Regions from separate parts of the Pseudoalteromonas tunicata genome, predicted to be linked through region 1. Evidence: predicted binding sites of a transcription regulator. Region 1 holds the regulator's gene; each other region holds the start of a gene.
What was found. Region 1 encodes LexA, which represses DNA repair genes until DNA is damaged. Its sites were predicted from a motif close to TACTGTATNNNNATACAGTA; they were not measured.

Region 1 (8,256 bases):
GAGCGGTAGCACAGAGAAACTTGTTTCTTGGGTGACGAGCGGCGGACGGGTGAGTAATGCTTGGGAACATGCCTTTAGGTGGGGGACAACAGTTGGAAACGACTGCTAATACCGCATGATGTCTACGGACCAAAGTGGGGGACCTTCGGGCCTCACGCCTAAAGATTGGCCCAAGTGGGATTAGCTAGTTGGTGAGGTAATGGCTCACCAAGGCAACGATCTCTAGCTGGTTTGAGAGGATGATCAGCCACACTGGAACTGAGACACGGTCCAGACTCCTACGGGAGGCAGCAGTGGGGAATATTGCACAATGGGCGAAAGCCTGATGCAGCCATGCCGCGTGTGTGAAGAAGGCCTTCGGGTTGTAAAGCACTTTCAGTCAGGAGGAAAGGTTACGTTTTAATAGAACGTAGCTGTGACGTTACTGACAGAAGAAGCACCGGCTAACTCCGTGCCAGCAGCCGCGGTAATACGGAGGGTGCGAGCGTTAATCGGAATTACTGGGCGTAAAGCGTACGCAGGCGGTTGATTAAGCGAGATGTGAAAGCCCCGGGCTCAACCTGGGAACTGCATTTCGAACTGGTCAACTAGAGTGTGATAGAGGGTGGTAGAATTTCAGGTGTAGCGGTGAAATGCGTAGAGATCTGAAGGAATACCGATGGCGAAGGCAGCCACCTGGGTCAACACTGACGCTCATGTACGAAAGCGTGGGGAGCAAACAGGATTAGATACCCTGGTAGTCCACGCCGTAAACGATGTCTACTAGAAGCTGGGGTCCTCGGACAACTTTTTCAAAGCTAACGCATTAAGTAGACCGCCTGGGGAGTACGGCCGCAAGGTTAAAACTCAAATGAATTGACGGGGGCCCGCACAAGCGGTGGAGCATGTGGTTTAATTCGATGCAACGCGAAGAACCTTACCTACACTTGACATCCAGAGAAATCGCTAGAGATAGCTTTGTGCCTTCGGGAACTCTGAGACAGGTGCTGCATGGCTGTCGTCAGCTCGTGTTGTGAGATGTTGGGTTAAGTCCCGCAACGAGCGCAACCCCTATCCTTAGTTGCCAGCGAGTAATGTCGGGAACTCTAAGGAGACTGCCGGTGATAAACCGGAGGAAGGTGGGGACGACGTCAAGTCATCATGGCCCTTACGTGTAGGGCTACACACGTGCTACAATGGCGAGTACAGAGGGCAGCAAGCTAGCGATAGTGAGCGAATCCCTTAAAGCTCGTCGTAGTCCGGATTGGAGTCTGCAACTCGACTCCATGAAGTCGGAATCGCTAGTAATCGCAAATCAGAATGTTGCGGTGAATACGTTCCCGGGCCTTGTACACACCGCCCGTCACACCATGGGAGTGGGTTGCACCAGAAGTAGCTAGCTTAACCTTCGGGAGGGCGGTTACCACGGTGTGATTCATGACTGGGGTGAAGTCGTAACAAGGTAGCCCTAGGGGAACCTGGGGCTTGATCACCTCCTTATCACGATTTAGAACTGATTTGTTCGCAGTGTCCACACAGATGATTGTTAGTTAAACGGCTTAGGCTGTTTAATTAATATTGCTCTTTAAAAATTTGGAAAGCTGATAGAAAAAATTCTTTGAATCGAAAGATTTGAAAGAGTTTTCAAAAGTAAAATTATGCCATTTGCATCGAAAGATGTGATTGGTGTCTACTTTAGTATTCAATATTTAACTTCTGGCGAAGTTTAAATCAGTCCTTTATGTATAACTCAAACTATTTTGGGTTGTATGGTTAAGTGACTAAGCGTACACGGTGGATGCCTTGGCAGTTGGAGGCGATGAAGGACGTATTAACTTGCGATAAGCCTAGTCAAGCTAGTAAAAGGCGCTTGAGACTAGGATTTCCGAATGGGGAAACCCAGTGAGTTTACTCACTATCATATAGTGAATACATAGCTATATGAGGCGAACGCGGAGAACTGAAACATCTAAGTACCCGTAGGAAAAGAAATCAACCGAGATTCCGGAAGTAGCGGCGAGCGAAACCGGAGCAGCCCTTAAGTTTATTTGTGATTAGTGGAATGTTCTGGAAAGGACAGCGGCACAGGGTGATAGCCCCGTACACGAAAATCTATAGTAAGTGAAATCGAGTAGGTCGGGACACGTGTTATCTTGACTGAATATGGGGGGACCATCCTCCAAGGCTAAATACTCCCAACTGACCGATAGTGAACCAGTACCGTGAGGGAAAGGCGAAAAGAACCCCTGTGAGGGGAGTGAAATAGAACCTGAAACCGTGTACGTACAAGCAGTAGGAGCACCTTCGTGGTGTGACTGCGTACCTTTTGTATAATGGGTCAGCGACTTATATTTTGTAGCGAGGTTAACCAATTAGGGGAGCCGTAGGGAAACCGAGTCTTAACTGGGCGTATAGTTGCAAGGTATAGACCCGAAACCCGGTGATCTAGCCATGGGCAGGTTGAAGGTTGAGTAACATCAACTGGAGGACCGAACCCACTAACGTTGAAAAGTTAGGGGATGACTTGTGGCTAGGAGTGAAAGGCTAATCAAACCGGGAGATAGCTGGTTCTCCCCGAAATCTATTTAGGTAGAGCCTCGGACGAATACTTACGGGGGTAGAGCACTGTTAAGGCTAGGGGGTCATCCCGACTTACCAACCCTTTGCAAACTCCGAATACCGTAAAGTACTATCCGGGAGACACACGGCGGGTGCTAACGTCCGTCGTGAAGAGGGAAACAACCCAGAGCGCCATCTAAGGTCCCAAAGTGTATGTTAAGTGGGAAACGATGTGGAAAGGCCCAGACAGCCAGGAGGTTGGCTTAGAAGCAGCCATCCTTTAAAGAAAGCGTAATAGCTCACTGGTCGAGTCGGTCTGCGCGGAAGATGTAACGGGGCTAAACATACCACCGAAGATGCGCCTGCGTACTTTGTATGCGGGGTAGGGGAGCGTTCTGTAAGCCGTTGAAGGTGATTCGAGAGGGTTGCTGGAGGTATCAGAAGTGCGAATGCTGACATAAGTAACGATAATGGGAGTGAAAAACTCCCACGCCGGAAGACCAAGGGTTCCTATCCCATGTTAATCAGGGTAGGGTGAGTCGACCCCTAAGGCGAGGCGGAAACGCGTAGTCGATGGGAAACGGGTTAATATTCCCGTACTCGGCATGAATGCGATGGGGAGACGGAGCAGGCTAGGCAGGCATGGCGTTGGTTGTCCATGTGAAAGTAAGTAGGTTGGAGACTTAGGTAAATCCGGGTTTCCTTAAGACTGAGATACGAGACGAGCTACTACGGTAGTGAAGTTGTTGATGCCATACTTCCAGGAAAATCCTCTAAGCTTCAGTTCATGAAGAATCGTACCCCAAACCGACACAGGTGGTCAGGTAGAGAATACTAAGGCGCTTGAGAGAACTCGGGTGAAGGAACTAGGCAAAATAGTACCGTAACTTCGGGAGAAGGTACGCTGCTGATGGTGAAGGGACTTGCTCCCGGAGCTATTGGCAGTCACAGTAACCAGGTGGCTGGAACTGTTTATTAAAAACACAGCACTGTGCAAAATCGCAAGATGACGTATACGGTGTGACGCCTGCCCGGTGCCGGAAGGTTAATTGATGGGGTTAGCGGCAACGCGAAGCTCTTGATCGAAGCCCCGGTAAACGGCGGCCGTAACTATAACGGTCCTAAGGTAGCGAAATTCCTTGTCGGGTAAGTTCCGACCTGCACGAATGGCGTAATCATGGCCACGCTGTCTCCACCCGAGACTCAGTGAAATTGAAATCGCAGTGAAGATGCTGTGTACCCGCGGCTAGACGGAAAGACCCCGTGAACCTTTACTATAGCTTGGCACTGAACATTGAACCTACATGTGTAGGATAGGTGGGAGACTTTGAAGCAGGAACGCTAGTTCTTGTGGAGTCGTCCTTGAAATACCACCCTTGTAGTTTTGATGTTCTAACGTAGGTCCCTAATCGGGATTGCGGACAGTGCCTGGTGGGTAGTTTGACTGGGGCGGTCTCCTCCTAAAGAGTAACGGAGGAGCACGAAGGTTTGCTAAGTACGGTCGGACATCGTACGGTTAGTGTAATGGTAGAAGCAAGCTTAACTGCGAGACGGACAAGTCGAGCAGGTACGAAAGTAGGTCATAGTGATCCGGTGGTTCTGAATGGAAGGGCCATCGCTCAACGGATAAAAGGTACTCCGGGGATAACAGGCTGATACCGCCCAAGAGTTCATATCGACGGCGGTGTTTGGCACCTCGATGTCGGCTCATCACATCCTGGGGCTGAAGTCGGTCCCAAGGGTATGGCTGTTCGCCATTTAAAGTGGTACGCGAGCTGGGTTTAGAACGTCGTGAGACAGTTCGGTCCCTATCTGCCGTGGGCGTTTGAGAATTGAGAGGGGTTGCTCCTAGTACGAGAGGACCGGAGTGAACGAACCGCTGGTGTTCGGGTTGTCATGCCAATGGCACTGCCCGGTAGCTACGTTCGGAATCGATAAGCGCTGAAAGCATCTAAGCGCGAAGCGAGCCTCGAGATGAGTTCTCACTAGAGCTATAAGCTCTCTGAAGGGCCGTTGGAGACTACAACGTTGATAGGTTGGGTGTGGAAGCGCTGTGAGGCGTTAAGCTAACCAATACTAATTACCCGTGAGGCTTAACCATACAACGCCAAAGTGGTTTGTATGAAGCACTGAAGAACAAGCAAGAAGTTAAATAGCACTGAAGTAGACGAATTTGAAATCAGCCTTCCGAATTTTAGTTAATTGCCAAGGCGATTAACGAACCAGATTTGCTTGGTGACAATAGCGTTTTGGACCCACCTGATCCCATTCCGAACTCAGTAGTGAAACGAAACAGCGCCGATGGTAGTGTGGGGTTACCCATGTGAGAGTAGGACATCGCCAGGCTCCCAATTCAAAGAAAGCCTCTGAGAAATCAGAGGCTTTTTTGCGTTTGGAATAAAAATATTTTACAGCTAATTCATTCCTTCTCGATTTTATCCATGATCAATATTAAAAATATTAAGTTTGTTATTTATATGTTTGCCATTTATTTTTAGCTGTATATAATCACAGTATACTATTCTGGTGGAGTTCTTGATTATGAGGCCATTAACAAGCAGACAAGCTCAAATTCTTGAGTTGATTAAAGTGTTTATCAAAGATACTGGTATGCCTCCAACTCGGGCTGAAATAGCAAATACTCTTGGCTTTAAAAGTGCAAATGCTGCTGAGGAACACTTAAAAGCTTTAGCTAAGAAAGGCTTTATTGAGATGGTTCCTGGTGCTAGTCGTGGTTTAAAGCTGGTTGAAGAGGATGAACCAGAACAATTAGGTTTACCACTGATTGGCCGAGTTGCTGCAGGCGAACCGATCTTAGCGCAAGAACATATTGAAAGTCACTATCATGTAGATCCATTACTATTTAAACCAGCGGCAGATTTTTTGTTACGTGTTCAAGGGATGAGCATGAAGGACATTGGCATTATGGACGGGGATCTCCTTGCTGTTCATCGCGCTACAGTAGCACGTAATGGCCAAGTTGTGGTTGCCCGTGTTGGTGAGGATGTTACGGTCAAACGTTTTGAGCAAAAAGGGCGAAAAGTTTACCTTCATGCTGAAAATGACGAATTCCAACCTATAATTGTTGATTTATCTAAAGAATCTCTTGATATTGAAGGTCTTGCTGTTGGTGTGATTAGAAATTCAGATTTTATGTAAACAACTTATTTGATTGTTCGTATCAAGATTTATTATCAAAGAAGTTGTTATAATTTAATATTTTAATCATATCAACTTCTACTATTAACATTTTATTATCTCTCGTTCTTGCCTATTCCTTATTCCTTGTCTAGTTTTTTATTACTGTTGTTCAAAAAACAGCCCTATAACATTAATAAATAATAATAATGATGAAATTACAGGATGTATCGTAATTTTCGTTGTGTTTACAACTTGCCAAAGGAGTACCACATGGGAAAGGCCTCTAAGTCCTTTTTCCTTATGTTACTGTTGCCTTTTAATGTATTTGCTCAATCGAAATACAATATGACAACGGGTGTAACTGACATAAGCGAAAACGTTTACAACCTTCATATGACAATTTTCATAATATGCTGCGTGATAGGAGTGATTGTTTTTGCTGCTATGTTCTGGGCTTTAATCCACCATAGAAAATCAAAAGGAGCTGTAGCAGCCCAATTTCATGAGAGTACAAAAGTTGAGATCCTCTGGACAGCTATTCCTTTTGTTATATTGATTGGTATGGCTATTCCTGCAACTAAAACATTAATTGCTATGGAAGATACCAGTAAGGCTGATCTGACGATCAAGATTACTGGTTCACAATGGAAATGGCATTATGAGTATCTTTCTCATGATGTTGGTTTTTATTCAATACTTGCCACTTCACAAGACCAAATTCATGATCGAGCAGAGAAGCAAAACACTTACCTACTCGAAGTTGATAAACCCTTAGTAATTCCGACTGACCGCAAAGTCCGCTTTTTAATGACTTCTGATGATGTTATTCATTCTTGGTGGGTACCTGCCTTTGCTGTTAAGAAAGATGCAAACCCAGGTTTTATAAATGAAGCGTGGACCCGTGTTAATGAGGTTGGTATTTATCGAGGTCAATGCGCTGAACTTTGTGGAAAAGATCATGGTTTTATGCCAATTGTTGTTGAAGCAAAAGCACCAGAAGATTTTGATAATTGGTTGCTTAATGCAAAAAATGAGAAAGCGACTGCAGCGGCTGACGAGCAAAAATTATTAGGCCAAACACTTAATAAAGATGAGCTTATGTCACTCGGTGAACAGGTCTATATGGCAAATTGTGCTGCTTGCCACCAACCAACAGGTATGGGATTAGGCGGTGTTTTTCCTGCATTAAAAGGTAGTATTATTGCTACAGGTCCAATTAATGATCATATAGATATAGTGATTCACGGTAAGCCAGGTACGGCAATGCAATCTTATTTAAAACAGCTTTCACTTAAGCAACTTGCCGCGGTTATCACCTACGAGCGCAATGCTTGGGATAATAATACGGGTGATGTAATTCAACCAAATGATGTGCAAAGCAGAATTGAGGAAAAATAATAATGACTACAATCGCGCATAATCATGAACATACCTCCCATGCAGCCTCTGGAATAAAGCGCTGGCTGTTTACTACTAACCATAAAGATATTGGTACGCTCTATTTATTATTTTCTTTATTGATGTTTTTAATTGGTGGTGCAATGGCTATGGTGATCAGGGCTGAGCTATTTCAACCCGGATTACAGCTAGTCGAGCCAAACTTTTTTAATCAAATGACTACAGTTCATGGCCTTATTATGGTTTTTGGTGCAGTTATGCCTGCATTTACTGGTTTAGCTAATTGGATGATCCCAATGATGATAGGGGCTCCTGATATGGCATTGCCAAGAATGAACAACTGGAGCTTTTGGATTCTACCTTTTGCTTTTACTATTTTATTAATGTCGTTGTTTATGGAGGGAGGTGGTCCTAATTTCGGTTGGACATTTTATGCTCCGCTTTCAACTACTTATAGTAACGATAATACTGCCTTTTTTGTTTTCGCTATTCATATTATGGGCATTAGCTCAATTATGGGGGCTATAAATGTCATTGTAACTATTGTTAATTTACGCGCTCCAGGTATGACTTGGATGAAATTACCTTTGTTTGTATGGACGTGGTTGATTACTGCCTTTTTACTAATCGCTGTCATGCCAGTATTGGCTGGTGCCGTTACAATGGTTCTGACTGATAAATATTTTGGTACTAGCTTTTTTAATGCTATGGGTGGCGGTGATCCTGTGATGTTCCAGCATATTTTCTGGTTTTTTGGTCACCCAGAAGTTTATATCATGATACTACCTGCTTTTGGCATTATCTCTTCTATTGTACCTACCTTCTCTCGTAAACCATTATTCGGTTATGCATCAATGGTTTATGCAACTGGTTCTATCGCCTTTTTATCCTTTATCGTTTGGGCACACCATATGTTTACCACCGGAATGCCACTGGCGGGTGAATTATTTTTTATGTATAGCACTATGCTGATTTCTGTTCCGACCGGCGTAAAAGTTTTTAATTGGGTCGCCACTATGTGGCGTGGTTCAATTAGTTTTGAAGTACCTATGTTGTTTAGTGTGGCGTTTATTGTGTTGTTCACCATAGGGGGATTTTCAGGGTTGATGCTCGCTATTACACCTGCAGATTTTCAGTATCACGATACATATTTTGTTGTTGCTCACTTTCATTATGTTT
Region 2 (8,256 bases), 1.9 Mb from region 1:
CTTTATTTTTACCCTGCCCCACAATCTTGAGCTGTGTTTAGATCAAGTACAATTGGTGCATGAATCACTGCAGTCACTTTCATCTAGCCGTTATCCAAATGGTTTTGGCAGTGTGGTTGTCACGGGCTATAGCGAACAAGATACCCTTACTGAGTTACTGGCCCGTTTAGATACGCTTGCTACTACCGATGCCGCTAATCTTGGTCAAGCTGTCAGCGCAACTAGCTTTCAAGCTGGTAGTGAACAAACAATACCATCACTTGGCTTACAGCAATGGAAACAACTCATTAATGATATTTTAGCCACGGGTGAAGTTGAATTTTCGTATCAGCCAGTTAAAGCAGCTAACAGTACCGCCATTATTTATAATGAATTGTTTGCCCGTTTTAGTTATCAAAATGAGTTAATTGCCAACGCCCCGCTTTTTGCGATGGCTGAACGCCTTGATTTAACTGAAGAACTGGATAAAAAAATTATTATGGCTTTGGGTGAGCTCTCTAAAAATGGGCTTGATAAACCTGTTGCAGTTAATATTAGCCGCCAGTCTTTGCACAGTGCCCATTTCAGTACTTGGTTAAGCCAATTTATGCGTGATGCAAAACCATATATGACTGAGCTTTATTTTGAAGTCAATGAAACAGCGCTACTTGATAACATTAATGGCGCAACAAATAATATCAATCTATTTAAAACACACGGTATAAAACTGTGTATTGAACGCTTTGGTGTCAGTTTTAGCTCGTTTAAGTACTTACGTGGGCTGAATGTCGATTTCATTAAATTAGACGGCAGTTATGTGCGCGATTTAATGCAAAATCCTGACAATAACTATTTTATCCAGGCTGTGACACAAATTTGCCACGGTCTTGGTATAAAAGTGATTGCTTGTCACGTTGAAGATGAGGCAACTTATCACAAACTGAACGAATTGCACTGTGATGCGTCACAAGGGCAATTTATTCAAGCACCGTTAAAACTCGCTCATAATTGTTTAAAAAATGAGTGCGATAACGTTGTAAATACATTAAAATCTCCCACAGATTTAAATAACCATGGAACTTAAAGGGATCCCCATGAAAAAATTAACTATTGCAAGTTTATTACTTGCTGCAATTGGTACGTCGGCAATGATGCCTGTATCAGCTGAAGTATCAGACAATGCTACGCAAATCATCGCTGCTGCATTCCAAAATGCTGATGCCTCAACTTTTGCTGCTGCTCTACAGTCTGCTATTGAAGCAAACCCAGAGCTAGCTGAAGAGTTACTTGCAGCTGCAATTCAAGCTGTTGGTAGCGATAGCGCATCTGTTCCAGCATTATTACAAGCTGCTGTTAACGGCGGTTTAACAAGCGATAGCGTAACTGGTATTGCTGTTGCTAATAATGTTGACGCTGGTATTGCTTCTCAAGCAACGGCTGCTGGTAACACAGCTGGTGGTAACACAGCCGGTACTACTGGTGGCGTTACGAACGGTAACACTGGTGGTAACACTGGTGGTACTGCTGGCGGCGGCGGCGGCGGCGGTGCAGGCGGTATCTCTGAAGGCAACGGTCTGTAATTTGCCCTTTGCGAAAAAGCCCTACGGGGCTTTTTTTATTACTAAAGAATGATAATTAACCTGAGAAATAAATAAGTCAGATGCTTACTTTAATTTAATGTATTGGTAAATATCTTATCTAAAACTCAACTTAACAAAAGCTAACAGCTTGTTATTTATAATTATTATTTTCAACTTAATACTGCTATTGATATAATTTAATATCAATGCAATTTGATTATTTTCAAGAGTAGAAAATTGAAATCTTTTATTTTTAGTTGCCTTTGCCTGCTTATTTTTTGGTTGCCCATTCCACTTGGTAGTTACCGTCCTTGGGCGCTAATGCTCCTAACTGTGATGGTCTCGAGTGTTTTTTTATGTCATTTATGGTTGGCTTTTAAAGAAGAGCGCTCGTTATTTCCCCCTCTTATTAGTGCCTATGTTTTAGGGCCTTTGGCAGTGGTAATGCTTGTATTAGCAATTCAACTGATCCCTGGTTTAAATACCGCAGACAGCACCCTTGGCAGTTTAAGTTCAATCAGTATTGATCCGAGCCAAACAAAAGTAATGCTGCTGAAAACATTTTGTTATTTTTTATTTGCTTGGCTGGTATTTAGCTACGTAACCACCGCACAAAAACTCACGCAAGTTTGTTATGTCATTGTCGCTGCGGGTTTGTTTCAGGCTTTGTATGCCACTTATTTAAACTTACAGCCTAGTGTTACTAGCCCACTGTTTGGCTTTCGCCATCACGAACGTGCTATGGGATCATTTACCTACTGGAACTTTTTAGCTAATTATTTAGCCCTATGTTTGGCATTGGGGATTGGTCTATTAATTAGCCAGCTGTCTTTAGATAGCAGCGGTTCACAATTTAAAGCAAAATTACGCGGTATGATCACCATTTTACTCAGCAGTAAAATGTTATTACGCATGAGTTTAATTGCCATGATCATTGCACTCATTTTAACGCGCTCGCGTATGGGTAATTCTGCCTTTTTTATCGCCCTTGCTTTAGTGAGCTTATTTGCCTTTTTCTTTTATAATCGTAAACCACGTTACTTACGTACCCTAATTATTAGTTTTTTTGTGCTCGATTTGATTATTGTGGGTGCCATGTTCGGCGTTGAAAAAGTAAAAGAGCGTTTAGTAGAAACCAGCTTAAAATCTGAAACCCGTGATGAAGTCATTGCTGATTCAATGCCATTATTAAAAGATAATCTCTGGATAGGCTCAGGCGGCGGTAGTTTTTACACGGCGTTTCCGGCTTATCAACCAGGCCCTTACTCGGGTTTTTATGACAATGCTCATAACGACTATTTACAGTTTTCAATTGAGCTTGGTGTACCTGTTACTTTGTTGTTGGGCGCGATGATGTTATTTGCACTATTCAAAAGCATACACACTATGGTGAAACGTAAAACGCCGCTTTTTCAAGGGGTCGCTTTTGGTTGTTGTGTTGCGATTATTCATATGCTTTTACACTCAACTGTTGATTACTCATTACAAGCTGGCGCAAATGCAATGACATTTATTATCATTTTATGTTTAGCGTTGATCAGTTCAGCGCTGCCAAGTGGTAAAAGAAGCCGCGGTTATAAGTAAACAGACACACAAATAACTAATAATTTAGGCCAAGCTAAATACTTGGCCTAAAATTAGCTAAGCTAACTAAAGCATTTATAATTTTTGCCGCTATTAAGCCATCGTTTTTAGTTTGATTTTTTGCATTTTGAGGTTTACATGAATTCAGAACATTCATCCCAACGGTTAGATGAAGACACCTTAATTGACTCTTATGAGCATGATGAGCCTTTAAACCCCGATAATGCAGAAGAAAATGATACTGAGCTTGATAACATTGAGCTCGACAATACTGAGCTTGATAACATTGAGCTTGATGAAACTGATATAGATGCTCGTCACCTAGATGAATTTACAAGAGATGATGACGAAGAGCCTGACTCACCTCAATCATCGGCTAATAGCAATGATTTAAATAATATGACCATATTTGAGCTTGAGCACAAATTACTGCTCACTTTTACTAAGCTGTGCGATATTTTAGAACAACTGCCAAGTACTAGCTCACAACTAAGCGCTATTTCAAGCACTGTAAATACCTTAGAAAGCCCCACCCCTGCGGAATTATTTGCCACAGCCATTCACATGGCAAAAAGCAAAAATGATGTTGGTGCGGCTAAATGGATGCGCCGCGCGGCAATGAGTGGCCATGTCAGAGCTCAGTATTATTTAGGTTTAATGTTTGCCAAAGGCAGCGGGCTTCCTCAAAGTGAGTTCCACGCCTTTACTTGGCTGGCATTAGCGGAATCCCAAGGTTCTATTGAAGCTGTTGAAGCAATTGCTAAGTTACATTCTCATTTGTGTACAAAACAAATTAAAGATGCACGCACTCAGGCTGCTACTTTATATGAACAAATACACGATCAGCACTTTTTGTAAGCGCCCTATTGATTTTTTAACTTGGCCCTAAGCCAACTTTTACTAACCTCAGTGCTAGATAAGATATTTATTAATTAAAGATAAATATCATAGTTGCTGATCGCTAGCTATCGACTTTTAATGCTAACAGAACGAATTAGCGCTAATAGCGAATCTCTTTCACCTTAAGCAATCACTGTTAGCGTTTAAAATAACGGCCTAAGATAGATTTATTAACCAGTATTGAGATTACTTAGCTTATTGATGCACGGTTTAATTTAAACCAAGCACCCTGCCGAACACCTCACTAAAGAGTCACTAATCAACCAAAACGCTGCAAAACAGACCAACTAACGAGTAAAAAAAGATCAATTTAAAAGCTTGTGTCATTTTTTTGCTCATTTTTTAATAAAAAAAGCTTGAACTTAACAACTGTATAAACTACTGTATATGAAGGCACTGTATAAACAACCAGTAGGTGATTCATGTTACACACTATCGATGTAAGACGTATTAAAAGTTATCAAGCTGTGGATTCAAGTTCAAAACTTCATTTAGTTGAAGTAAGTGATGAGATCAGCGCAACATTTGAACTACTGAAAATTTTACATCAATATAATCATCAAAACGGCTGGACATTACTCATCGCCCCAGATGCAGTGCCAAGTAAAACATTACTTGATTCTTGTTCAATTGATAAATCAAAATTATTAGTCATTCGCCAAAAGCACTTGGCTAATTTAGATTATGTGCTCAACTCAGCACTTTCGAATGGCAACTTTGCTGCAATCATTACGTGGACCAATATGCTATCTCATTCGCAATTAGAATTATTAGCACAGCATAATGCCCACATATCGGCCCAACTTTATAGCTTTGTCCGCACAGAGCAGCCTAATCAATGCCCAACGTTATGCTAGGTTAGCTCAAAATCCATAACATCAGGAAAAATAAGTAGTTAAAAGCATTTCACCACCGAGTACACCGAGCTTTTTGTTATTAGTATCCATGTTTATTTTGAGATTTTACTGTAGGTGCAAGCCTGCTTGCGAAGGCGAGCGCAGCTCGGCCGCTTTTATAGGTCGGGATCTAGCCCGACGCTTGTTGAATTGTGATTTATTAACAACAAAACGGGAAGGTTTCACCTACCAAGCAAGCGGGCTTGCACCTACAAAAACCCTCTTTCCTCTGTGTCCCTCTTAACCTCGGTGGTTAACCTTCTTTTCACCACCGAGTTCACCGAGGTTGCACTCACCGAGAAAAGCAAACCAAGTAATCTTTTTCTTTCCTCTGTGTCCCTCTTAACCTCGGTGGTTAACTTTCTTTTTTACCATTGTAAATTCAGTGGTTAACCATTCTTTTCACCACCGAGAACACAGAGGCTGCGCTTCACCGAGAAAAGCCAACCAATTAATCTTTTTCTTTCCTCTGTGTCCCTCTTAACCTCGGTGGTTAACTTTCTTTTTTACCATTGTAAATTCAGTGGTTAACCATTCTTTTCACCACCGAGAACACAGAGGCTGCGCTTCACCGAGAAAAGCCAACCAATTAATCTTTTTCTTTTCTCTGTGTCCCTCTTAACCTCGGTGGTTAACCTTCTTTTCACCACCGAGAACACCGAGCTTTTTGTTTTTAGTATCCATGTTTATTTTGAGATTTTACTGTAGGTGCAAGCCTGCTTGCGAAGGCGAGCGCAGCTCGGCCGCTTTTATAGGTCGGGATCTAGCCCGACGCTTGTTGAATTGTGATTTATTAACAACAAAACGGGAAGGTTTCACCTACCAAGCAAGCGGGCTTGCACCTACAAAAACCCTCTTTCCTCTGTGTCCCTCTTAATCTCGGTGGTTAACCATTCTTTTCACCACCGAGTACACCGAGGCTGCGCTCAGCGAGAAAAGCCAACCAATTAATCTTTTCTCTGTGCTCCACCTAACTTCGGTGGTTAACCATTCTTTTCACCAGCGAGTACACTGAGGCTGCACTCACAGAGAAAAGCAAAAAAAATTACACTTTGCCAATAATATGGATCAAAAACTGCCGAGTTACGGTAATATTACAGCCTTTTTAGAAATGAGAACTTGCTATGTGTTACTGTGGAACAACGCTTACCTTTGAGCAATGCTGCCAGCCTTTTATTAATAAAACGGTTAAACCAAACACTGCAGAGCAGCTAATGCGCTCACGCTTTAGTGCCTATGTAGTTAACAATCCCGCTTATATTCAACAAACCTATGCCCAAGAAAAGCAAGCTGAAAACTCAGTAAAAGAAATTGCTGATTTTGCGAATAGTTGCCGATTCATTAAACTTACGGTCATTAATACCGAACAACAAGAGACACAAGCTTGGGTTGAATTTGAAGCAGACTATTTTTATCAAAATTTATTTTGTAAATTAAAAGAGCGCTCTTACTTCGAATTACGCGACGACACTTGGTATTATGTCGATGGTATCATTACGCCAACAACCGATATTAAAGTGGGCCGTAATGATGAATGCCCATGTGGTAGTGAGAAAAAATATAAAAAATGTCATGCCAATTAATAACTCAAATGGATGACGCTAAATTAATCATGATTAATTAATAACGATTAATAAACCTAAACTGCTTTCGCGCTATGACCATAGCGCAAATTTATTTGGCTTATGCTTGATTGGTTTATGCTTGAGTAACAGCCAGCGGTCGATGTAAATCGGGATGAGTTAAATCGTTATAAAATTGCGCAGCATTCATAGATAAATGACTTAATGGCTCTGTTTGACTGAAATATCGCTTTTGCACATTTAAATTACAGTTAGAAATAATGTCGCTACTGATATAGTCTTTGTCATCTCTAATTGCTAAAGGCTCAGGATTTAAATAAGTTTGTAGTTTCAGTTGCGCAAGGCCTTGCTCTTGTACCATGGCAGCATTTTCGGCACCAATGAGAAAATCTATTGGTTTTACCGCTAATGCTTGCAGCGGACCGGCACCTAACTTTAATCTTAAATCTTCGTTATCGGCTTGGGTACCATAGGCAGGCTTTTTTTCTTCGTATGGTAAATGAAATTGAGCAAAGTCGAGCGGATCGGCTGAAAGCATTGAAAGCAACAATGCAAAATCAGAACGCCTATTTTCACTAATACATACACCGAGCTTATTACCAAGCTGGATTTCATTAGTCAAAATTCCATCAATCTGCATCAAAAAACACCATTTACTACGACGATAGAAAATTTATCGGCAGAAACGTGATTTTCTTTAGGAATTTACTTTACTTAAATAAGCTTTTTGCTATTATGCCCGCACTGAAGTGGAGGGGTTCCCGAGCGGCCAAAGGGATCAGACTGTAAATCTGACGGCTCTGCCTTCGCTGGTTCGAATCCAGCTCCCTCCACCACTTCAGTTCCTCTTCTTTTATATCTCTCTCGTTTTATACACTCTTTATCATAAGCTGTTTTATTGATAAATCTGTTATTTACACCTAATTTAACCACGCAAATTAAAAAACTCTTATTATTGTTTAACTCAAGAAAACTCAATCTTCTATTAGCTGCATTAACATAGATCTTCTTTTAGCAATGCAATTAGGCTACAGAAAAAATAACAATACAGTAAGGAATTAAATTCGTGGATAAACTCTAATTAGATTTAAGAGCTTACAATTGTGATAGTGCCATCTTGATATCCTTTGATGGTACATAAAATATCAACTCTTTCTGAGGCAGGTTTGGCAAATAAAATCTCAAGTTTAGCAAACGTTTTTGGTACAAAACTGACACATTTTAGGCGCAAATTTTTACGCGTTTTTCGATCTAAAAAAGCAAATGAACTACTTGCCAGTACTTGCTCACAACCATCAAGCATCTGTTTACTGATCACTTTATTTGTTAAATAACGCTCAACTTTACTCGCCGGAAATTCATTTTTAAGCCCTCCCAGTAAACACGTTGCTTTAATGTCGAGCATAGCGACGGCTCTGACTTTTTGTGTTTCGGTATCTTCAAACAAAGCCAATAAAGCCGGAATTTTTTCATTGCTAAATACTTGAGTCGGGATCGCAGTTAATTGAATATCTGGATTTAAAAAACGGTGCAGCACTTTTTCTAGCTGTGATAATTTTGGTAAGACCAAATCACTATTATGAATAGGTTGCGCATTAAGAATTTCTTCTGTTTCAAATGCGCCTTGGATTAAAGGCAATAATGCCTTGTGTAACGCTTCATCTTCAAATGGTTTACTCAGAACAAAACTGGCGCCTTGTTCTATTGCCAATTCAATACGTTCATCATCATTAA
Region 3 (8,256 bases), 500 kb from region 1:
TGATCTGTCATGGCTTTTCCTTGTTATCAAATGGCACAGCGAAAGAAGGTAAAATAAAAATTAGTCGACTGGCTGCAATTTATCTGTTTTCTGTTACTCTGCGATTATAAAGACCGTAATTCGTCAGTAAATACTTTTATCTAAAGAAACCCTATGCAACAGAAAAAACTTGCTCGTATTATCACTCTTGGCACTTTAATTACTATTTTGGCTGCATGTGGCCAAAGTGGCCAACTGTATTTACCTCCTGAAGAGCAGCAGACGAACACTCAAAAAATTAATACCACAACAAAACAAGATACACCTCGAATTCAATCTGCCGAGTCTCAACAGGAAAAATAGTCATGGATCATTTTAATTACCGCGACAATCAACTGTTTGCCGAAGGGGTCAGCGTACAAGACATTGCAACGCAATTTGGTACCCCTTGTTACGTTTATTCGCGCGCGACTTTAGAGCGTCATTATCATGCGTTTACCGATGCAGCAGCAGGGCAACACCATTTGGTATGTTATGCCGTAAAAGCGAATTCTAACTTAGCGGTATTAAATGTATTGGCACGCTTAGGCTCTGGGTTTGATATTGTATCGCAAGGAGAGCTCGCTCGTGTTGTTGCAGCCGGTGGCGACCCTCGTAAAGTGGTATTTTCTGGTGTTGCTAAAACCGCCCATGAAATTCGCTATGCACTAGAGCTTGGCATTAAATGCTTTAATGTAGAATCTGAAGCCGAACTTGAACGCATCTCTGATGTTGCTACTGAGCTTGGCCAAACAGCACCAATTTCAATTCGTGTTAATCCTGATATCGACGCTAAAACTCACCCATATATTTCAACTGGGCTCAAAGAAAACAAATTTGGGATTGAGATCCATCGAGCAGTAAGCGTTTACCAACATGCAGCTACTTTGCCTGGTATCAGCATTGAAGGCATTGATTTTCATATCGGTTCGCAATTAACGGAAGTTGAGCCTTTCTTAGCAGCCTTAGATAAAGTGCTCGCCATAATCAAGCAGTTAAAAACCCTTAATATTCACATTAAACATTTAGATGTAGGTGGCGGTTTAGGCGTTGCATACTTAGCCGAAGAGCCACCACACCCAAGCAGTTATGTGAGCCAGCTGGTTGAGCGCTTAAGCGAGTTTTCGGACCTTGAATTGGTCTTTGAACCTGGCCGTGCGATTGCAGCTAATGCAGGTATTTTAATCACTCAAGTGGAGTTTTTAAAACAAAACCAAGGTAAAAATTTTGCCATTGTTGATGCTGGAATGAATGACTTATTACGCCCATCTCTTTATCAAGCGTGGCAAAATATTATTGCTGTTTCTCCTCGCTCAGGCACACCATCATCTTATGACATTGTTGGCCCAGTGTGCGAAACGGGTGACTTTTTAGGAAAAGATCGCGAACTTAGCCTGCAGCAAGGTGATTTATTAGCGGTACGTAGCGCAGGCGCATATGGCTTTAGCATGAGTTCGAATTATAATTCACGGCCACGAGTGGCTGAAATTATGGTAGATGGTGCCACGGCACATGAGATCAGAAAGCGCGAAACCATCGCAGATTTATATCAAGGAGAAAACAAACTACCAAATTAAGGTAGTTTGAATTTTAAAAGGCTCTTATGTTAGTTAACTTTTCAAAAATGCACGGCTTAGGTAATGACTTTATGGTGATTGATAACGTCACCCAAAATGTATTTATTGCACGTGACCAAATAATAAAACTAGCTGATCGCAATTTTGGTATCGGCTTTGACCAATTACTAATGGTTGAAGCTCCGTATGATCCTGATTTAGATTTTCATTACCGCATTTTTAATTCTGATGGCACCGAAGTTGAACAATGTGGCAATGGCGCACGCTGTTTTGCACGTTTTGTTCGCATGAAAGGATTAACCAATCGCCATAAAATTTTGGTTTCTACAAAATCAGGCAATATGACCCTGCATATTGAAAAAGATGGCCTGGTAAGCGTTAACATGGGTCAACCAAAACTTGAACCGCATACTATCCCTTTTAAAGCGGCCAAACGTGAAAATACCTATATTTTTCGGGCGCAGGATCACACGGTTTTCTGTGGTGCAGTTTCAATGGGCAATCCCCACTGTGTCGTTGAAGTTGATGACATTACCACTGCGCCAGTAAATGTACTGGGGCCATTGCTCGAAAACCACGAACGCTTTCCTCAGCGGGCTAATATTGGTTTTATGCAAATTATCTCTCCAGAACACATTAAATTAAGAGTGTGGGAGCGAGGTGCAGGTGAAACATTAGCCTGTGGCACAGGCGCTTGCGCGGCGGTAGTTGTCGGTATTTTACAAAAGAAACTCGCGCCACATGTGCAAGTAGACTTACCTGGTGGTCGTTTAGAAGTGCGTTGGCAGGGTGAAGGCCACAGTGTACGAATGACTGGCCCTGCTGAACATGTATTTGATGGACAAATCGCCTTATGAGCCAACTAGACGCCAATGAAATTGCAGAGTATTTGGCTTTGCATCCGGACTTTTTAGTCCAGTTTCCTGAACTGCTTGATGCCCTGAATTTATATCATAACCAACCAGGTGCCATTTCATTACAAAGCCACCAGCAAAAACGATTACAACAACAATTGCAGCAGCAACAACAACAGCTCAACACCCTGTTGGCACACGCTCGTAAAAGCGAGCAAATTTATCAAGTCTTTAGCTCGTGCCACCGTCATTTAATGCTGCATGATAATTTTGCCGATTTAGCCAGTAACTTAGTCAGCTTAATCAGTGCTAATTTAGATATTTGCGAGTGCAAATTACTAAAATATGAACCTTACCTAGCCAGCATCGTCACTCATCGACTTGCAAACCAACCGCGCTATCTAGGCCGTATCAACCAGCAAGAACAGGCGCTATTATTTAATAACGAATGCCAATCAGTGGCGCTGTACCTCATTGGAGATGCACAAACTCCCTTAGCTATTTTAGCGTTTGCGAGCAAAGACCCTATCCACTTTGAGCCATCACAGGATAGCTTTTTTATTAATGAGTTTGTTAAGGCCCTACATACCAAACTATCGGGCTGGGTATGAGCGAACAAGAACCGCTTGCTCCCTCCTGGTTAAACCCTGTTGAAGTGTTTTTACAATACCTCAAGTACGAAAAAAATTACTCCATTCATACTTTATTACAGTACCGCTTGCAGCTTGTTGAAGTTGCTAATTTTTTACAAAATAAAGCCGAGTCCTGGCTCAAAGTACAACCCGAACAACTTCGTGCCTACAGCATGAGTCTAAAAGCACGTGCACTCAGCGCCCGTACCATTAATTTAAAACTCTCCTGCGTTCGAAGCTTTTATAAATATCTACAAATAAGAAAAACTGAGCTAAACAATCCTGCAGAGGCTATTAAAGGCCCTAAATTTCAAAAGCCATTGCCGAAAAATCTCGATGTTGATCAAATGCATCAGTTACTTGCAATGAATCCGGAAGATAGCTTTGGTTTTCGCGACAAAGCCATGATGGAATTAATGTATTCATCAGGGCTGCGTGTTAGTGAGTTAGTTAATGCCAACTTAATAGATGTTAATTTGCGCGAAAAAGAAATTAGAGTGCTTGGTAAAGGCAATAAAGAACGCATTTTACCTATTGGTGGCAAAGCAATTGAAGCATTACAAGATTGGTTAAAGTGCCGCGCTGAATTTGCACTGCCCGATGAGGTTGCCGTCTTTGTCAGCAAAAAAAAATGTAGGATCTCAACACGCCAAGTGAGAGCCCGTATGAAACTGTGGGGAATAAATCAGGGGATCAGCAGCCAAATCCACCCTCATAAGTTACGTCACTCCTTTGCTTCCCACATGTTAGAATCAAGTGGAGATTTACGCGCTGTGCAGGAATTACTTGGCCATAGTAGTTTGTCGGCAACACAAGTTTATACCCATCTCGACTTTCAACATCTTGCCAAGGTGTATGACAACACACACCCAAGAGCAAAAAAACAACGTTGATTTTTCATTTTTAAGGCTTCACTCTGTGCAAATATTTAAAAAATTAAATGAAATTAAAGCCATAAGCTTCGATTTAGACGATACCCTTTATGATAATCGACCGATCATTATCGCTGCGGTACAAGCGCAAAACGATTATCTCAAGCAGCTTGATCTTTGGCCTAAAACAGCTGAGTTTTGGCACGACTGCCGTAATCAAGTAATAATAGAGCAGCCTCACCTGATTGATAATGTCACCATGTGGCGACAATGCGCGTTATATTTTGGTTTAAAGCAAATTGGATATTGTGATGCTGACGCCAAACATCATGCCAACATGGCTTATCAAGCATTTGCCGAGGCCAGAAGCAACATTATTGTTGCTGACGAAGTTTTGTTGCTGTTAAAGGCCCTTAGAACACGCTTTAAAATTATTGCGATTACCAATGGAAATGTAGACGTTGACCAGTTTAATTTAAAAGGCCATTTCGATTTAGTGTTAATGGCAGGCCGAGATGGTAAAGCTAAACCTCACCCCGAACTTTTCGATTTAGCAGCGTGGCACTTTGATTTATCACTTGGGCATATACTCCATGTTGGTGATAGTCTCGATACTGATGTGCAAGGGGCAAACATCGCAGGTTGCATGTCTGCTTGGTTAGAAAATCAGTTCACACCATATCGTTATAAAGGCCTTGCACACCTCACAATCAAAGAGATTAGTGAACTACAACAACTTCTTATAGATTAAGAAGTAATGGGTCAATTTTACTAGCCACGAACTTAACTTAAGCTATTGAAAGCAGTTCAATAGCTTAAGTTAAGTTAAAAACCAGTACGAAAAATTAACAATTTGATTAGGTATTTGCGTATTTAGTATTAAACTATACAGACAATTAGCATTATTGTTGCGGTATAAAATGGCAGGTATTCTAGACAGTGTAAATCAACGTACTCAACTGGTCGGTGAAAATCGCCTTGAGCTTCTTTTATTTCATCTACATAGTCGCCACCTATTTGCTTTAAATGTATTTAAAGTAAAAGAGGTTGTAAAGTTACCTAAGCTCAACTCGTTACCCAATGCTCACCCCAAAATTTCAGGCGTTGCTAATATCCGCAACGAGTCAATTCCAGTGATTGACTTGCGCCAAGCCATAGGGCTCCCCTTTATTGAGCATGGTGATGACTGCAATTTAGTCATCACTGAATACAATCGCTCTGTGCAAGGCTTCTTAGTTGGTAAAGTTGATCAAATCGTCAATATGACTTGGTCTAATATTATGCCGCCACCCAGCACCGTTGGGAAAAATCACTACTTAACGGCTCTAACCAAATTAGAACGTAATGGTACCCAACAATTAGTTGAAATTATTGATGTTGAAAAAGTCTTGGCTGAAATTGTCGAGTATAAAGTCGAGATTTCAGCCGGTATTGTAGACCCCGATATGGTTGACCAATTTGTCGGCCGCAAAATTTTACATGCTGATGACTCACCGACAGCTCGTCGCCAAGTACGAGACACCTTATCTCAGCTCGGGATCGAGATTATTCCAACCCAAAATGGCCAAGAAGCGTATGAGCTTTTAAAATCTTGGGCCGATGAAGGTATTGATGTCGAAAAAGAATTTTTAATGGTCATCACAGATGCTGAAATGCCTGTCATGGATGGTTATCGGCTAACATATGAGATCCGCAACCACCCAAAATTAAAGAATTTATTTGTCGTACTAAATACTTCTTTAAGCGGCAGTTTTAATCAGGCCATGGTCGAAAAAGTGGGATGTGATGCGTTTTTATCTAAATTCCAACCCGATCGCTTAGTCGAAACCGTGCAAGCTCGATTAAAAGATACCTTAGCAAACACCCCTAAATAAGCTAAATAAACGCGCTTTATACCTGTTCATAAAAACAGTATTTTATTTAGCCGAGTGAAAACTCCTGTTATACTGGCGCCATTAGCATTGAAAAAGGTCAACTGATGGACGTCTCTGAATTACTTGATGGCTTAAACGATAAACAGCGTGATGCTGTTGCCGCCCCACTTCAAAATATGTTGGTTTTAGCGGGCGCGGGCTCAGGTAAAACACGAGTATTGGTTCATCGTATTGCATGGCTCATGCAAGTTGAAAATGCCTCTCCTTACAGTATTTTTGCCGTAACTTTTACCAATAAAGCAGCTAAAGAAATGCGCTCTCGGGTTGAAGAAACCCTTAAAACATCTGCTGGCGGCATGTGGATTGGTACTTTCCACGGCTTAGCTCATCGTATTTTACGTGCACATCATCGCGAAGCACATTTGCCCGAAGCGTTTCAAATTCTTGATTCAGATGATCAGATTCGAATGATCCGTCGCCTACTTAAAGCAATGAACATCGATGAAAAAAAATGGCCGCCAAAACAAATCTCGTGGTACATCAGCGCCAAAAAAGATGAAGCGCTGCGCCCTAAAGACATCAAGGCATATGATGTTAACGAGCAAATGTTTTTAAATGTTTATACCGCCTATCAAGATGCATGTGACCGTGCAGGTTTAGTTGATTTTGCTGAAATTTTACTACGTTGTTATGAGTTACTGAAAAATAGTCCTACGCTGCTACGTCATTATCAACAACGTTTCCCACACATGTTGGTTGACGAGTTTCAAGATACCAATACCATCCAATATGCTTGGTTAAAACTCATTGCTGGCACAGGCGGGAATGTGATGATCGTTGGGGATGATGATCAAAGTATTTATGGCTGGCGTGGTGCAAAAATCGAAAATATTCGCCGCTTCTTAACTGATTTTGATGCGCAAACCATTCGTCTTGAGCAAAACTACCGCTCAACAAGCACCATATTAACCGCAGCCAATGCATTAATTGCAAATAATTCAGAACGAATGGGCAAAAGCCTTTGGACCGAAGGCAGCGAAGGCGACCCTATCTCAATTTATGCGGCTTATAACGAACTCGATGAGGCCCGCTTTATTGTTGGTAAAATCAAGACTTGGCTCAATGCGGGTAACGCCTTGCAAGATGCCGCTATTTTATATCGTAATAATGCTCAATCGCGTATTTTAGAAGAAGCATTACTGCAAGAAGGTCTCAAATATCGTATTTACGGAGGCATGCGATTTTTTGAACGCCAAGAAATCAAAGATGCTCTTTCGTATTTACGTTTAGTCAGTAATCGCCAAGACGATGCAGCGTTTGAACGCGTAATCAATACTCCTACGCGTGGTATTGGTGAACGCACCTTAAGCTTAATTCGTGATTGTGCGCGTAACGAATCTATTCCGCTTTGGTATGCTGCAAAAGCACTTATTGAGCATAAACATTTAACTGGCCGCGCTGCCAATGCAGTCAACAGCTTTATTGAGCTTATAGAGAAAGTTGAAAAAGTTAGTATTGATTTACCCCTTGAAGAGCAAGCTAAACAAGCGATTCATACCTCAGGCTTAATGGCGATGTACCAAGCTGAAAAAGGTGAAAAAGGGCAAGCTCGAGTTGAAAACTTAGAAGAGCTTATTAATGCGTGTAGTCAGTTTGAACTTCCTAACGAAGAAGAGTTTGCATCCCCTTTAACCGGCTTTTTATCTTATACCGCGCTTGAATCAGGTGAGGGTCAAGCCGAAGAGCACGAAGATGCAGTGCAAATGATGACCTTACACTCAGCGAAGGGGCTTGAATTTCCACTCGTATTTATGGCAGGCGTTGAAGAAGGGATGTTTCCTTCTCAACAAAGTAACGAAGAGTCTGGTCGACTCGAAGAAGAACGCCGTCTTTGTTATGTTGGCATGACTCGCGCTATGGAAAAACTCTATATTAGCCATGCAGAGACTCGTCGCTTATATGGCCAAGAAAAATATCATAGCCCTTCTCGTTTTTTACGAGAAATCCCAGAAGCCTGTGTTGAAGAAATCAGAATTAGAACTCAGGTCACTCGCCCACAAGCGACCAATCGTTTCAGCGCTACCATGAGCCATGCAGCATTCGAAGATACTGGTTTTAATTTAGGCCAACGTGTTTTGCATACTAAATTTGGCGAAGGCACGGTACTTAATTACGAAGGTACTGGCGCACAATCACGCATACAAGTGGCCTTTGATGATGTAGGCACCAAATGGCTGGTAACAGCTTACGCTCGCCTACAGAGCCTCTAAAAATGACTGAGCTTAATCAGCTAAGCCCTTACCTAGCTCAGTTAAAACAAAACCGCCACCGACAACTGCTTGTTGTAAGTGGCGAGCACCTCTGGTGCTATCAGCAAGCTAATGACCTATTGCCTGTTTTACTCGGCAAACAAATTATTTTAAGTACAC
Region 4 (8,256 bases), 1.9 Mb from region 1:
CATGCGAAACCACAAAACGACCAGCCCCAATTTCAACCTCATCACCGACTTGCAATTTCATGCTATAAAAAATCGATTCACTCAACCAGACCTCACCTTTTTTCGGGCCTGAGCTCACTTCAAATGTGTCACCATCAAGAGTATTTTTTATAATGACTTTGCCGCGTAACGGATAACTTTCTGTCGCCGCTTTCACCGAAACTAACAACATGTCGTCGTTAGCAAACAGCATGGTATCAAAATAAGTCAGTTCAGCCGTTTGCAGCCCGCGCTGTTGCGCCTCATTCAAAAAAGCAGAGTCAATCGCATGATTACTGTCTAAACGACGGTCTGCTGCAATAAATTCCGTTGATTTTTGTTCAATGTTGAGCCGAATACGGTCAGTTACGGCTGATAAGGTAAACACAGTTAATACTGCCAAGGCGATTGCAGCACTAATAATGGTGAGTTCGCCACGCTTTAACTCACGCATAAATAATTTTAAGGCGAGCTTAACCCACATGAGCGCGTACTCCTTGGGTTAGTTTTTCAAGTTCACCCCCTTCAATGTGCAAAATGTGATTACACTTTTGCGCCAAATGTTCATCGTGCGTCACTAAAACTAAGGTTGTGCCATTTTGCTCATTCAACTCAAACAGTAATTTTTCAATCAACTGGCCATTTTTACTGTCTAAGTTTGCCGAAGGTTCGTCGGCAAATAAAATTTTAGGGCCACCAACAAACGCGCGTGCAATTGCTACACGTTGCTGCTCACCGCCAGATAATTGCGATGGGTAATGGCCAATACGATGCGAAAGCCCTACTTTTTCAAGTAATGCCAGTGCTTGTTCTTTAGCGTTGGTTTTTCCGGCAAGCTCGGCAGGCAACATCACATTTTCAAGGGCGGTTAAACTTTGTACCAGCATGAAAGATTGAAAAACAAACCCAATTTTTTGGGCACGTAGCGCTGCTCGGTCTTCTTCATCTAAGGTATGAAGTGGTGCACCATCTAAAAATATTTCGCCTTCGCTGGCCACATCTAAGCCAGCTAATAAACTTAACAAAGTAGATTTACCAGAGCCTGATGCACCCACTATTGCAACCGAATCGCCAGACTTGACATTAAAGCTGATGTCCTTGAGGATGGCTAAGTCCCCTTCTAAAGTGGTGACTGTTTTAGCTAATCCATTGACCTGTATTACATTAAGTTGAGAAAGCACTGACATATGACTCCTACAATGATCCGTATATTTATCTTATTAGTTTTCATTTTTACACCTTTAGGTGCATCGGCAAAGCAAACAATTTTAATTGTGGGTGATAGTTTAAGTGCCGCCTATGGCCTAAAACAATCTGAAGGATGGGTCAATTTGTTACAAAATAAGTTTGACCAAGAGCAACACGCTATTGAATTAATTAATGTCAGTGTCAGCGGCCAAACAACTGGTAACGCCCTACTGACTTTAAACGAGCACCTTAAACGCTATCAACCAAGCCACGTTTTAATTGAGCTTGGTGCTAACGACGGCCTCAGAGGCTTTCCAATCAAGCAAATAAAACAAGACCTAAAGCAACTCGTTGAAACAAGCCAGGCAACCGGAGCACATGTTGCCGTAATGGAAATCCAAATTCCGCCAAATCTTGGCCCGCGTTATACTTCGCTGTTTACAGCTGTTTTTAGCGAAACAACCCAGAAAACCAATACCACGCTGATGCCATTTTTTATGCTAGCAGTGGCAGGTAATCCCGAGCTCATTCAAAACGATAATCTACACCCAAACCTTCAAGCTCAGCCTATCATACGGGATTTTATGGCCAAGGAGATCACTATTTGGCTAGAGAAAACCGCACCTTAAGCGCATTTTGGTATAATTACTAGCCAAAGTGACTCCCAACTCCTTCGCTTTGGCTGGTAATTATAAAATTGAAAAAACAAATACCCTCTAGCAACTAATGCTTTGATACCTAAATGTTTTTAATTGAAATGATTAAACTACAGTAAGTCGTTCACAACTTTTAGTATTATATAAATAACTCAACACATCACTTATCAAGCTCAAAGAGCATAGCAACCTTGTTTGGTTTTTGTGCAAACGATTTTAACCGTATTGATTTTTATATAAAATTGAGTAGTATTGGCTTCGGTCGTCGGCATATAGCGCAGCTTGGTAGCGCACTTCGCTGGGGGTGAAGGGGTCGCAGGTTCGAATCCTGCTATGCCGACCATTTTCTTGATAATAGCGTTATGATTTGACAACAAAACTGTAATTTTCATTACATACTGTACTCTCGCCCTTCACTATAAAACACTCACTGATTAATATATCCCATTGTTATAAAAAACTTAACACCCCCTCAATGAAGCCATCAATTCGCATCAATACTAAGTAGAAATACACCTCTCAGATCCAAAAAATAATTGAACTGAACAAAAAATCTAGGCAAAAAATACCGCACCGAATATACTGTATATAACTACAGTATATGGTTGTTGTTATGTTTGTCATACCTATTTACATTGAAGCGGGGATCACAGGGTTTGAGTCTCCTGCTGCTGAATACAAAGAACTTGGCCTCTCACTTGATGAGCTATTAATAAAACACCCATCGGCGACTTTTGTTGGCTTGGCTTCAGGTGCCTCGATGCAAGACGTAGGAATTTTTGATGGTGATATTTTAATTGTCGACAGAGCACTCGATATTAATAATGGTGATGTAATAGTGGCTAGTTTTAATGGATCTTTTGTCTGTAAAATCATAGATAAAACAAATCAGTTATTAATTTCTGCTTCTCATAATTACGCTGCTGTGGCTGTCAATCAAGATGACAATTTTAAAATTGAGGGAGTAGTAACTTGCTCAATTCGCTTACATAAGCACACAACCGAGCTCACAAAATGTATGCGTTAGTCGATGCTGTTTCATTTTATGCCAGTGCTGAAAAAGTATTTGACCCTGCAATACGATTTAAACCCGTAGTGGTATTAACTAACAATGATGGCTGTATTTGCGCTGTATGCCCTATCGCTAAAAAATTAAGCATTCCAAAGTTCCAGCCGTATTTTAAAGTGAAACCTTTTTTAGATGCACATAAGGTAGTGGTTCGTTCTTCTAATTATGAGCTTTATGCGGATTTAAGTGAGCGCATGATGACGGTGATCAACCGATATTGTGATAATCATTATGTGTATTCTATCGATGAATCATTTTTACAGTTTACAGGTTTTCAAAATATCATCAGTGATTGGTTTACCTATGGCAAAACCATTCGCAGAGCTGTATGGCGTGAAACGGGCTTACCTGTTGGGGTTGGCTTTGGCCCAACACCGACTCTTGCAAAAGCAGCCAATCATGCCGCCAAAAAGCTGGCTGGGTTTCGAGGCGTAGCCGTGATTAATGATGAACAATCACGGAAAAATATTTTGTCACAAATGAGCGTAACCGATGTTTGGGGGATTGGCTCACGCCTTGGCAAAAAGTTAACGTTTTTAGGCATCCATTCTGCGCTCGATCTCGCCAATCAAAACCCAAAAATGATGAGACGACAATTTAGCGTGGTGGTAGAGCGAACCATCAACGAGCTCAACGGAATAACCTGCTTAAGTTGGGATGATGTTAAACAAAATAAAAAAGAGATTTTTTCAACTCGCAGTTTTGGTGAACGAATTTTTGATGCCCACACTTTAAATGCAGCACTGGTTACTCATGGCTCAATTGTTGCCAAAAAACTTCGAAATCAGCATTCGTTAACCAAAAAACTGCTGATTTTTGCATCCAGTTCGGTTCACGAAGACAACTATTATAAAAAATCCATTCTCTATGATTTTGCAGTGCCCACCTGTGACACTATTGTAATTGCCAACGCTATCGCCGAAGTATTGCCACAAATATTTAAAGCCAATACGCGATTTTATCGTTGTGGGGTTGGGGCGATTGAACTGGCCGATAGCAAATTTCAGCAAAAAGATCTTTTTGCAACAACCACAGATCAACCAGAACTCATGAAGTGCTTAGATTCGATTAATAAACGCTATGGCACAGGTACTCTTTCTCTTGCCTGCGAAAAAAAAACGCAGCACTGGCAAATGAAACGCGCATTATTATCGCCACAATACACCACCCGCTGGTCTGATATCCCTGTAGTCGACTGTAATTAGCATCAACCAAAAACAATTGGCGACCCTATACAATACTTTTTAAACCTGTCCTTGCCGCTCATCGCCAATGTTGCACTTAAAGCAGCTGCGGATATGGCACTGTATTTGAACTCGCCTTACAAAAAGGAGCACTCACACAAGCTCAATTATTCGACTCAAATTACCAGCCCATTCCTAATACCGATATGGAAGAAGTCATGCACGACTTCTCAGCACTTATTTAGGCACATAGCAAACATTGGGGAGGTTTTCGAATTGGTTAATAAAGCTGAAATAATTAAAGAATTACGTTTATTTAGCTCAAAAACGCTGCCTTAATCTAAACGACCTTCAATAAAAAATGCTAATTTTTCAATTCTCTAGTGTGTGGTACAATTTTTACTTAAGTGATGCGCTATTATCAACTAAACTAAAAATCACGATTGAAAATAAGGTGACAGAATGCGACATTGGATGTTTTTGCCGTTACTACTCGCGCTTTGCCCTCTCCTTTTTGCTGATGAAGCCCGTTTAACGCCCTCAACATCGGCCGATACAATTGACATTATTTACCCAAGACCTTCACGGGATGAAGATTTAGAAACTTGGTATCCATTAATTTTACTCAAAAAAGCACTTAGTCATAGCCAATTAGATTATTCATTACGCCATACCAACAATGTGATGGTACAAAGTCGCGCACTTAAAGAACTCACCATAGGTAAAAATCTCACCGTAACTTGGACCATGACTAATCAAGAGCGCGAACAAGATTTGTTACCGGTACGAGTACCAATTTATAAAGGCTTATATGGCTGGCGTTTATTATTGACCCAAGCCCAAAGAATTGAAGAGCTTCAAGGTTACAAAAATCCCGAGCGATTTAGCAAATTAGTGTATTTACAAGGCCATGATTGGCCTGATACCGAAGTTTTAAAAGAAAATGGCTTTACTGTAAGCACGGCTGTAAGTTATGAGGCCTTATTCAATATGTTACTAAAAGGCCGAGGAGATGTATTTCCCCGCAGTATTATAGAAATCAATTGGGAGTTAGATCACCGCAGTGATAAAGACGAATTTGCTGTGGTGCCACACATTGCATTGCACTACCCCTCTGCGATGTACTTCTTTTTTAATAAAAAAGATAAAGACTTAGCTAAGGCTGTCGAGCAAGGCCTGATGTTAATGCATGAAAATGGTGAATTCACACAGTTATTTGAACAATTTTTTGCCAACGAAATAGCCAAAGCCAAATTAACCGAAAAGCACATAATCAAACTCGAAAACACACAATTACCGAGCTTGACACCCCTTAATAATCCACAATTATGGTTTTCACCTTACGCAGCGGCTAATAAATCTTAAACTCTTGATATTGCTTTAACTGCACATAATCCCATGCAACAGTTAGAACATCAGCAGTTTTAGGCCCTTCTTCAAGATATTGAGCAAAATTAACTAATTGAGATTCTGTACCTGTGGCTTCAATTTCAACCTCGCCATGAGCTAGATTTTTCGCATACCCACTTATTCCATGGTTCAATGCATAATGCTGTGCTCCAGCACGAAAACCAACCCCTTGTACTTTACCGCTCACAATCACTCTAAATGTTCTCATTGTCATAACACATTAGCCTTTTGATGATTATTTAAGCAAAGCTAGCTAAGTAATGTAAAAGTACCAAGTGTAAGCACGGATATTATAAAAAACAGTTTCCATTTGGGGGATTTTTCATTAACCTAAACTAGGTAATCTTTAGGATTAAAACCCTATAAATTTACACTCTCTTTTAAATGAAAAGGATATTCTATGCGCACATTATTTATCATCGGTTCTTTGTTATGCGTCCCAGTAATTAGCCAAGCTAATACATATTTTGGTGATGTTAATTTTACGCATATAACTCCCTCTAGTGAGCAAGCAATTTGGCAAGCAAGCAGCCAACTACCACTTAAGTACCCTGTTGAATTAGCAAAACAAATGATTATCGGCTGTGGCATTTTTAATGTTGAAATTTCAGCCGAGGGCAAAACAAACAAAGTGAGCTTAATCTCAGAGGTAACGAACAAAAAATCATTAGCTAAAGAGACGATTAAAACGTTAAAACGCTTTAAGTGGCAACCTCAAGCAGGCCAAGTTGCAGCAGCGAGCGAGCAAGTTATTCGTTTAGATTATTGTTTGGGGGGTGATAGCATTGAAAGCGCTCAAGCTCGGTGTCAAACACAAGCAAAGCTACCTTGTTCAAAAACATGATCGTTCACCTTACTCCTCTTACATAAGTTCCAAGTATAATTAACCTCAATTCTGGATAAGATATTTACCAATACTTTGAATTAAAATTAGATATCTAATTTTAATTCATCTCTAGCAAGCGGCTTTTCAAGGGTAACGAGGCGGATTGGTGCGTCAATAGCGGATCTATTGCAAGCGAATTCAACGCTGTTAGCGTTAAAAATAGCTGCCTGAGATAGATTTATACCCAGTATTGAGGTTAATTAGCGTTATATTATAACAGCTCGTCGCAGAGCCATTGACGTCAATAGCGCAATACACGTACCCTAAATGAGATATAACAATAAGGAACAAAAAATGCGCTTAAAACCTCTTGTTGCAACGCTATCGCTTGCACTTTGTGGTACAGCTATTGCCGATGAAGGCATGTGGCAACCACACCAACTTCCTGAGCTTGAATCAATATTAAAAGCTAAAGGGCTTGAAATTGATGCTAAATCAATTTCAAAACTGACTGAATTTCCAATGAACGCCGTTATCAGCCTAGGTGGTTGTACTGCTTCATTTGTATCACCACAAGGGTTAGTTGTCACCAACCATCACTGTGCTTATGGTTCAATTCAATATAATTCAACACCTGAAAATAATATTTTAGAAAATGGATTTTTAGCCAAGTCACCTGCAGAAGACTTACCTGCAGCACCTGGCTCGCGTGTTTATGTAACAGAAACTGTGACTGATGTGACCGATAAAGTAATTAAAGGCACACAAAAGCTCAATGCAAAAGCTCGTTATGATGCCCTAGAGAAAAATGAAAAAGCCTTAGTGGCAGAATGTGAAGCCGATAAAAACTACCGTTGTAATGTGTATTCATTCCACGGCGGATTAGAGTTTTACTTAATTAAATCGCTTGAAATTAAAGACGTACGCTTAGCGTACACCCCAGCAATGGGTGTAGGTAAATATGGCGGCGATATCGATAACTGGATGTGGCCGCGCCATACCGGTGATTTTGCCTTTTACCGCGCTTATGTTGGCAAAGATGGAAAACCAGCTGAGTTTAGCCAAGATAACGTCCCATATGTGCCAGCGTCTTACCTCAGTGTGAGTGCTAAAGGTGTACAAGATGGTGATTTTGTTATGGTAACGGGCTATCCAGGTCGCACCAATCGCTATCGCATTGCGGCTGAGGTTGATTACACCTTTAATACCAGTTATCCAAAATCACGTGAACATAACTCAAAATATGTATCACTGATTGAAGAAAACTCAGAAGATGGCAGCAAAGCTCGTATTGCTTATGAAAGCACTATCGCAGGCTACAATAACTACATTAAAAACTACGGCTCAATGATTGAAAGCTTTAACAAAGGCACCATGTTTGAACGTAAAAAACAGTTTGAGCAAGAGCTAAGTGCGTGGATCAATAGCGACCGAAAACGTAAAAAACAATATGGCAAAGTCTTAAAGGAATTGTCAACGTTAGTGGCACAATCACAAGAGCATAATGAACGCGACCGCATGTTAGGGTATGTTCATCGTTCACAAATGATTAGCACAGCCCGTGGTTTATATCGTTTATCATATGAAATGCAAAAACCTGATGCCGAACGTGAATCAGGCTATCAAGAACGTGATTTACCACGTTTTGAAGCAAGTTTAAAACGCATGACTCGCCGCTTTGATGCGACAGTTGACCAAGCTATTTTACTGCACTTTTTAGAGCTATATGCTGCGTTACCAAAAGAAGAGCGTTTTGCTGAAGTCGACAAAGCGTTTAAATTAGAAAACGGTTTTGATAAAACAAAACACAGTGAATTACTTGCACAAATGTATGCCAGCTCAGCACTTAATGATGAAGCGGCACGTTTAGCCTTGTACCAACAGCCATTTAATGAGCTTAAAAAC

Region 2: the regulator LexA is predicted to act here: its motif matches at 4,438-4,457, upstream of PTUN_RS07715 (SulA-like leucine-rich domain-containing protein).
Region 3: the regulator LexA is predicted to act here: its motif matches at 5,848-5,867, upstream of uvrD (DNA helicase II).
Region 4: the regulator LexA is predicted to act here: its motif matches at 2,443-2,462, upstream of umuD (translesion error-prone DNA polymerase V autoproteolytic subunit).

What each region holds. Positions count from the first base shown of each region.
Region 1 is NZ_CP011032.1:3,558,417-3,566,672, reverse strand. It holds rRNA gene PTUN_RS16140 (16S ribosomal RNA) at 1-1,479, shown strand, start outside; rRNA gene PTUN_RS16135 (23S ribosomal RNA) at 1,751-4,639, shown strand; rRNA gene rrf (5S ribosomal RNA) at 4,770-4,884, shown strand; gene lexA (transcriptional repressor LexA) at 5,080-5,697, shown strand; gene coxB (cytochrome c oxidase subunit II) at 5,950-7,077, shown strand; gene ctaD (cytochrome c oxidase subunit I) at 7,080-8,256, shown strand, end outside.
Region 2 is NZ_CP011032.1:1,668,456-1,676,711, reverse strand. It holds gene PTUN_RS07735 (bifunctional diguanylate cyclase/phosphodiesterase) at 1-1,063, shown strand, start outside; gene PTUN_RS21740 (hypothetical protein) at 1,074-1,559, shown strand; gene PTUN_RS07725 (O-antigen ligase family protein) at 1,797-3,143, shown strand; gene PTUN_RS22160 (tetratricopeptide repeat protein) at 3,282-4,001, shown strand; gene PTUN_RS07715 (SulA-like leucine-rich domain-containing protein) at 4,466-4,900, shown strand; gene PTUN_RS07710 (YchJ family protein) at 6,064-6,522, shown strand; gene PTUN_RS07705 (VC2046/SO_2500 family protein) at 6,638-7,162, opposite strand; tRNA gene PTUN_RS07700 (tRNA-Tyr) at 7,274-7,358, shown strand; gene PTUN_RS07695 (response regulator) at 7,610-8,256, opposite strand, start outside.
Region 3 is NZ_CP011032.1:80,570-88,825, reverse strand. It holds gene cyaY (iron donor protein CyaY) at 1-11, opposite strand, end outside; gene lptM (LPS translocon maturation chaperone LptM) at 154-342, shown strand; gene lysA (diaminopimelate decarboxylase) at 345-1,595, shown strand; gene dapF (diaminopimelate epimerase) at 1,622-2,452, shown strand; gene PTUN_RS00375 (DUF484 family protein) at 2,449-3,060, shown strand; gene xerC (tyrosine recombinase XerC) at 3,057-3,974, shown strand; gene PTUN_RS00365 (HAD-IA family hydrolase) at 4,000-4,704, shown strand; gene PTUN_RS00360 (chemotaxis protein CheV) at 4,874-5,827, shown strand; gene uvrD (DNA helicase II) at 5,932-8,097, shown strand; gene PTUN_RS00350 (tRNA(Met) cytidine acetyltransferase TmcA) at 8,058-8,256, shown strand, end outside.
Region 4 is NZ_CP011032.1:1,527,845-1,536,100, reverse strand. It holds gene PTUN_RS07180 (ABC transporter permease) at 1-502, opposite strand, end outside; gene PTUN_RS07175 (ABC transporter ATP-binding protein) at 492-1,205, opposite strand; gene PTUN_RS07170 (arylesterase) at 1,206-1,835, shown strand; tRNA gene PTUN_RS07165 (tRNA-Pro) at 2,129-2,205, shown strand; gene umuD (translesion error-prone DNA polymerase V autoproteolytic subunit) at 2,476-2,889, shown strand; gene PTUN_RS07155 (Y-family DNA polymerase) at 2,877-4,136, shown strand; gene PTUN_RS07150 (substrate-binding periplasmic protein) at 4,578-5,480, shown strand; gene PTUN_RS07145 (acylphosphatase) at 5,467-5,739, opposite strand; gene PTUN_RS07140 (energy transducer TonB) at 5,926-6,369, shown strand; gene PTUN_RS07135 (S46 family peptidase) at 6,706-8,256, shown strand, end outside.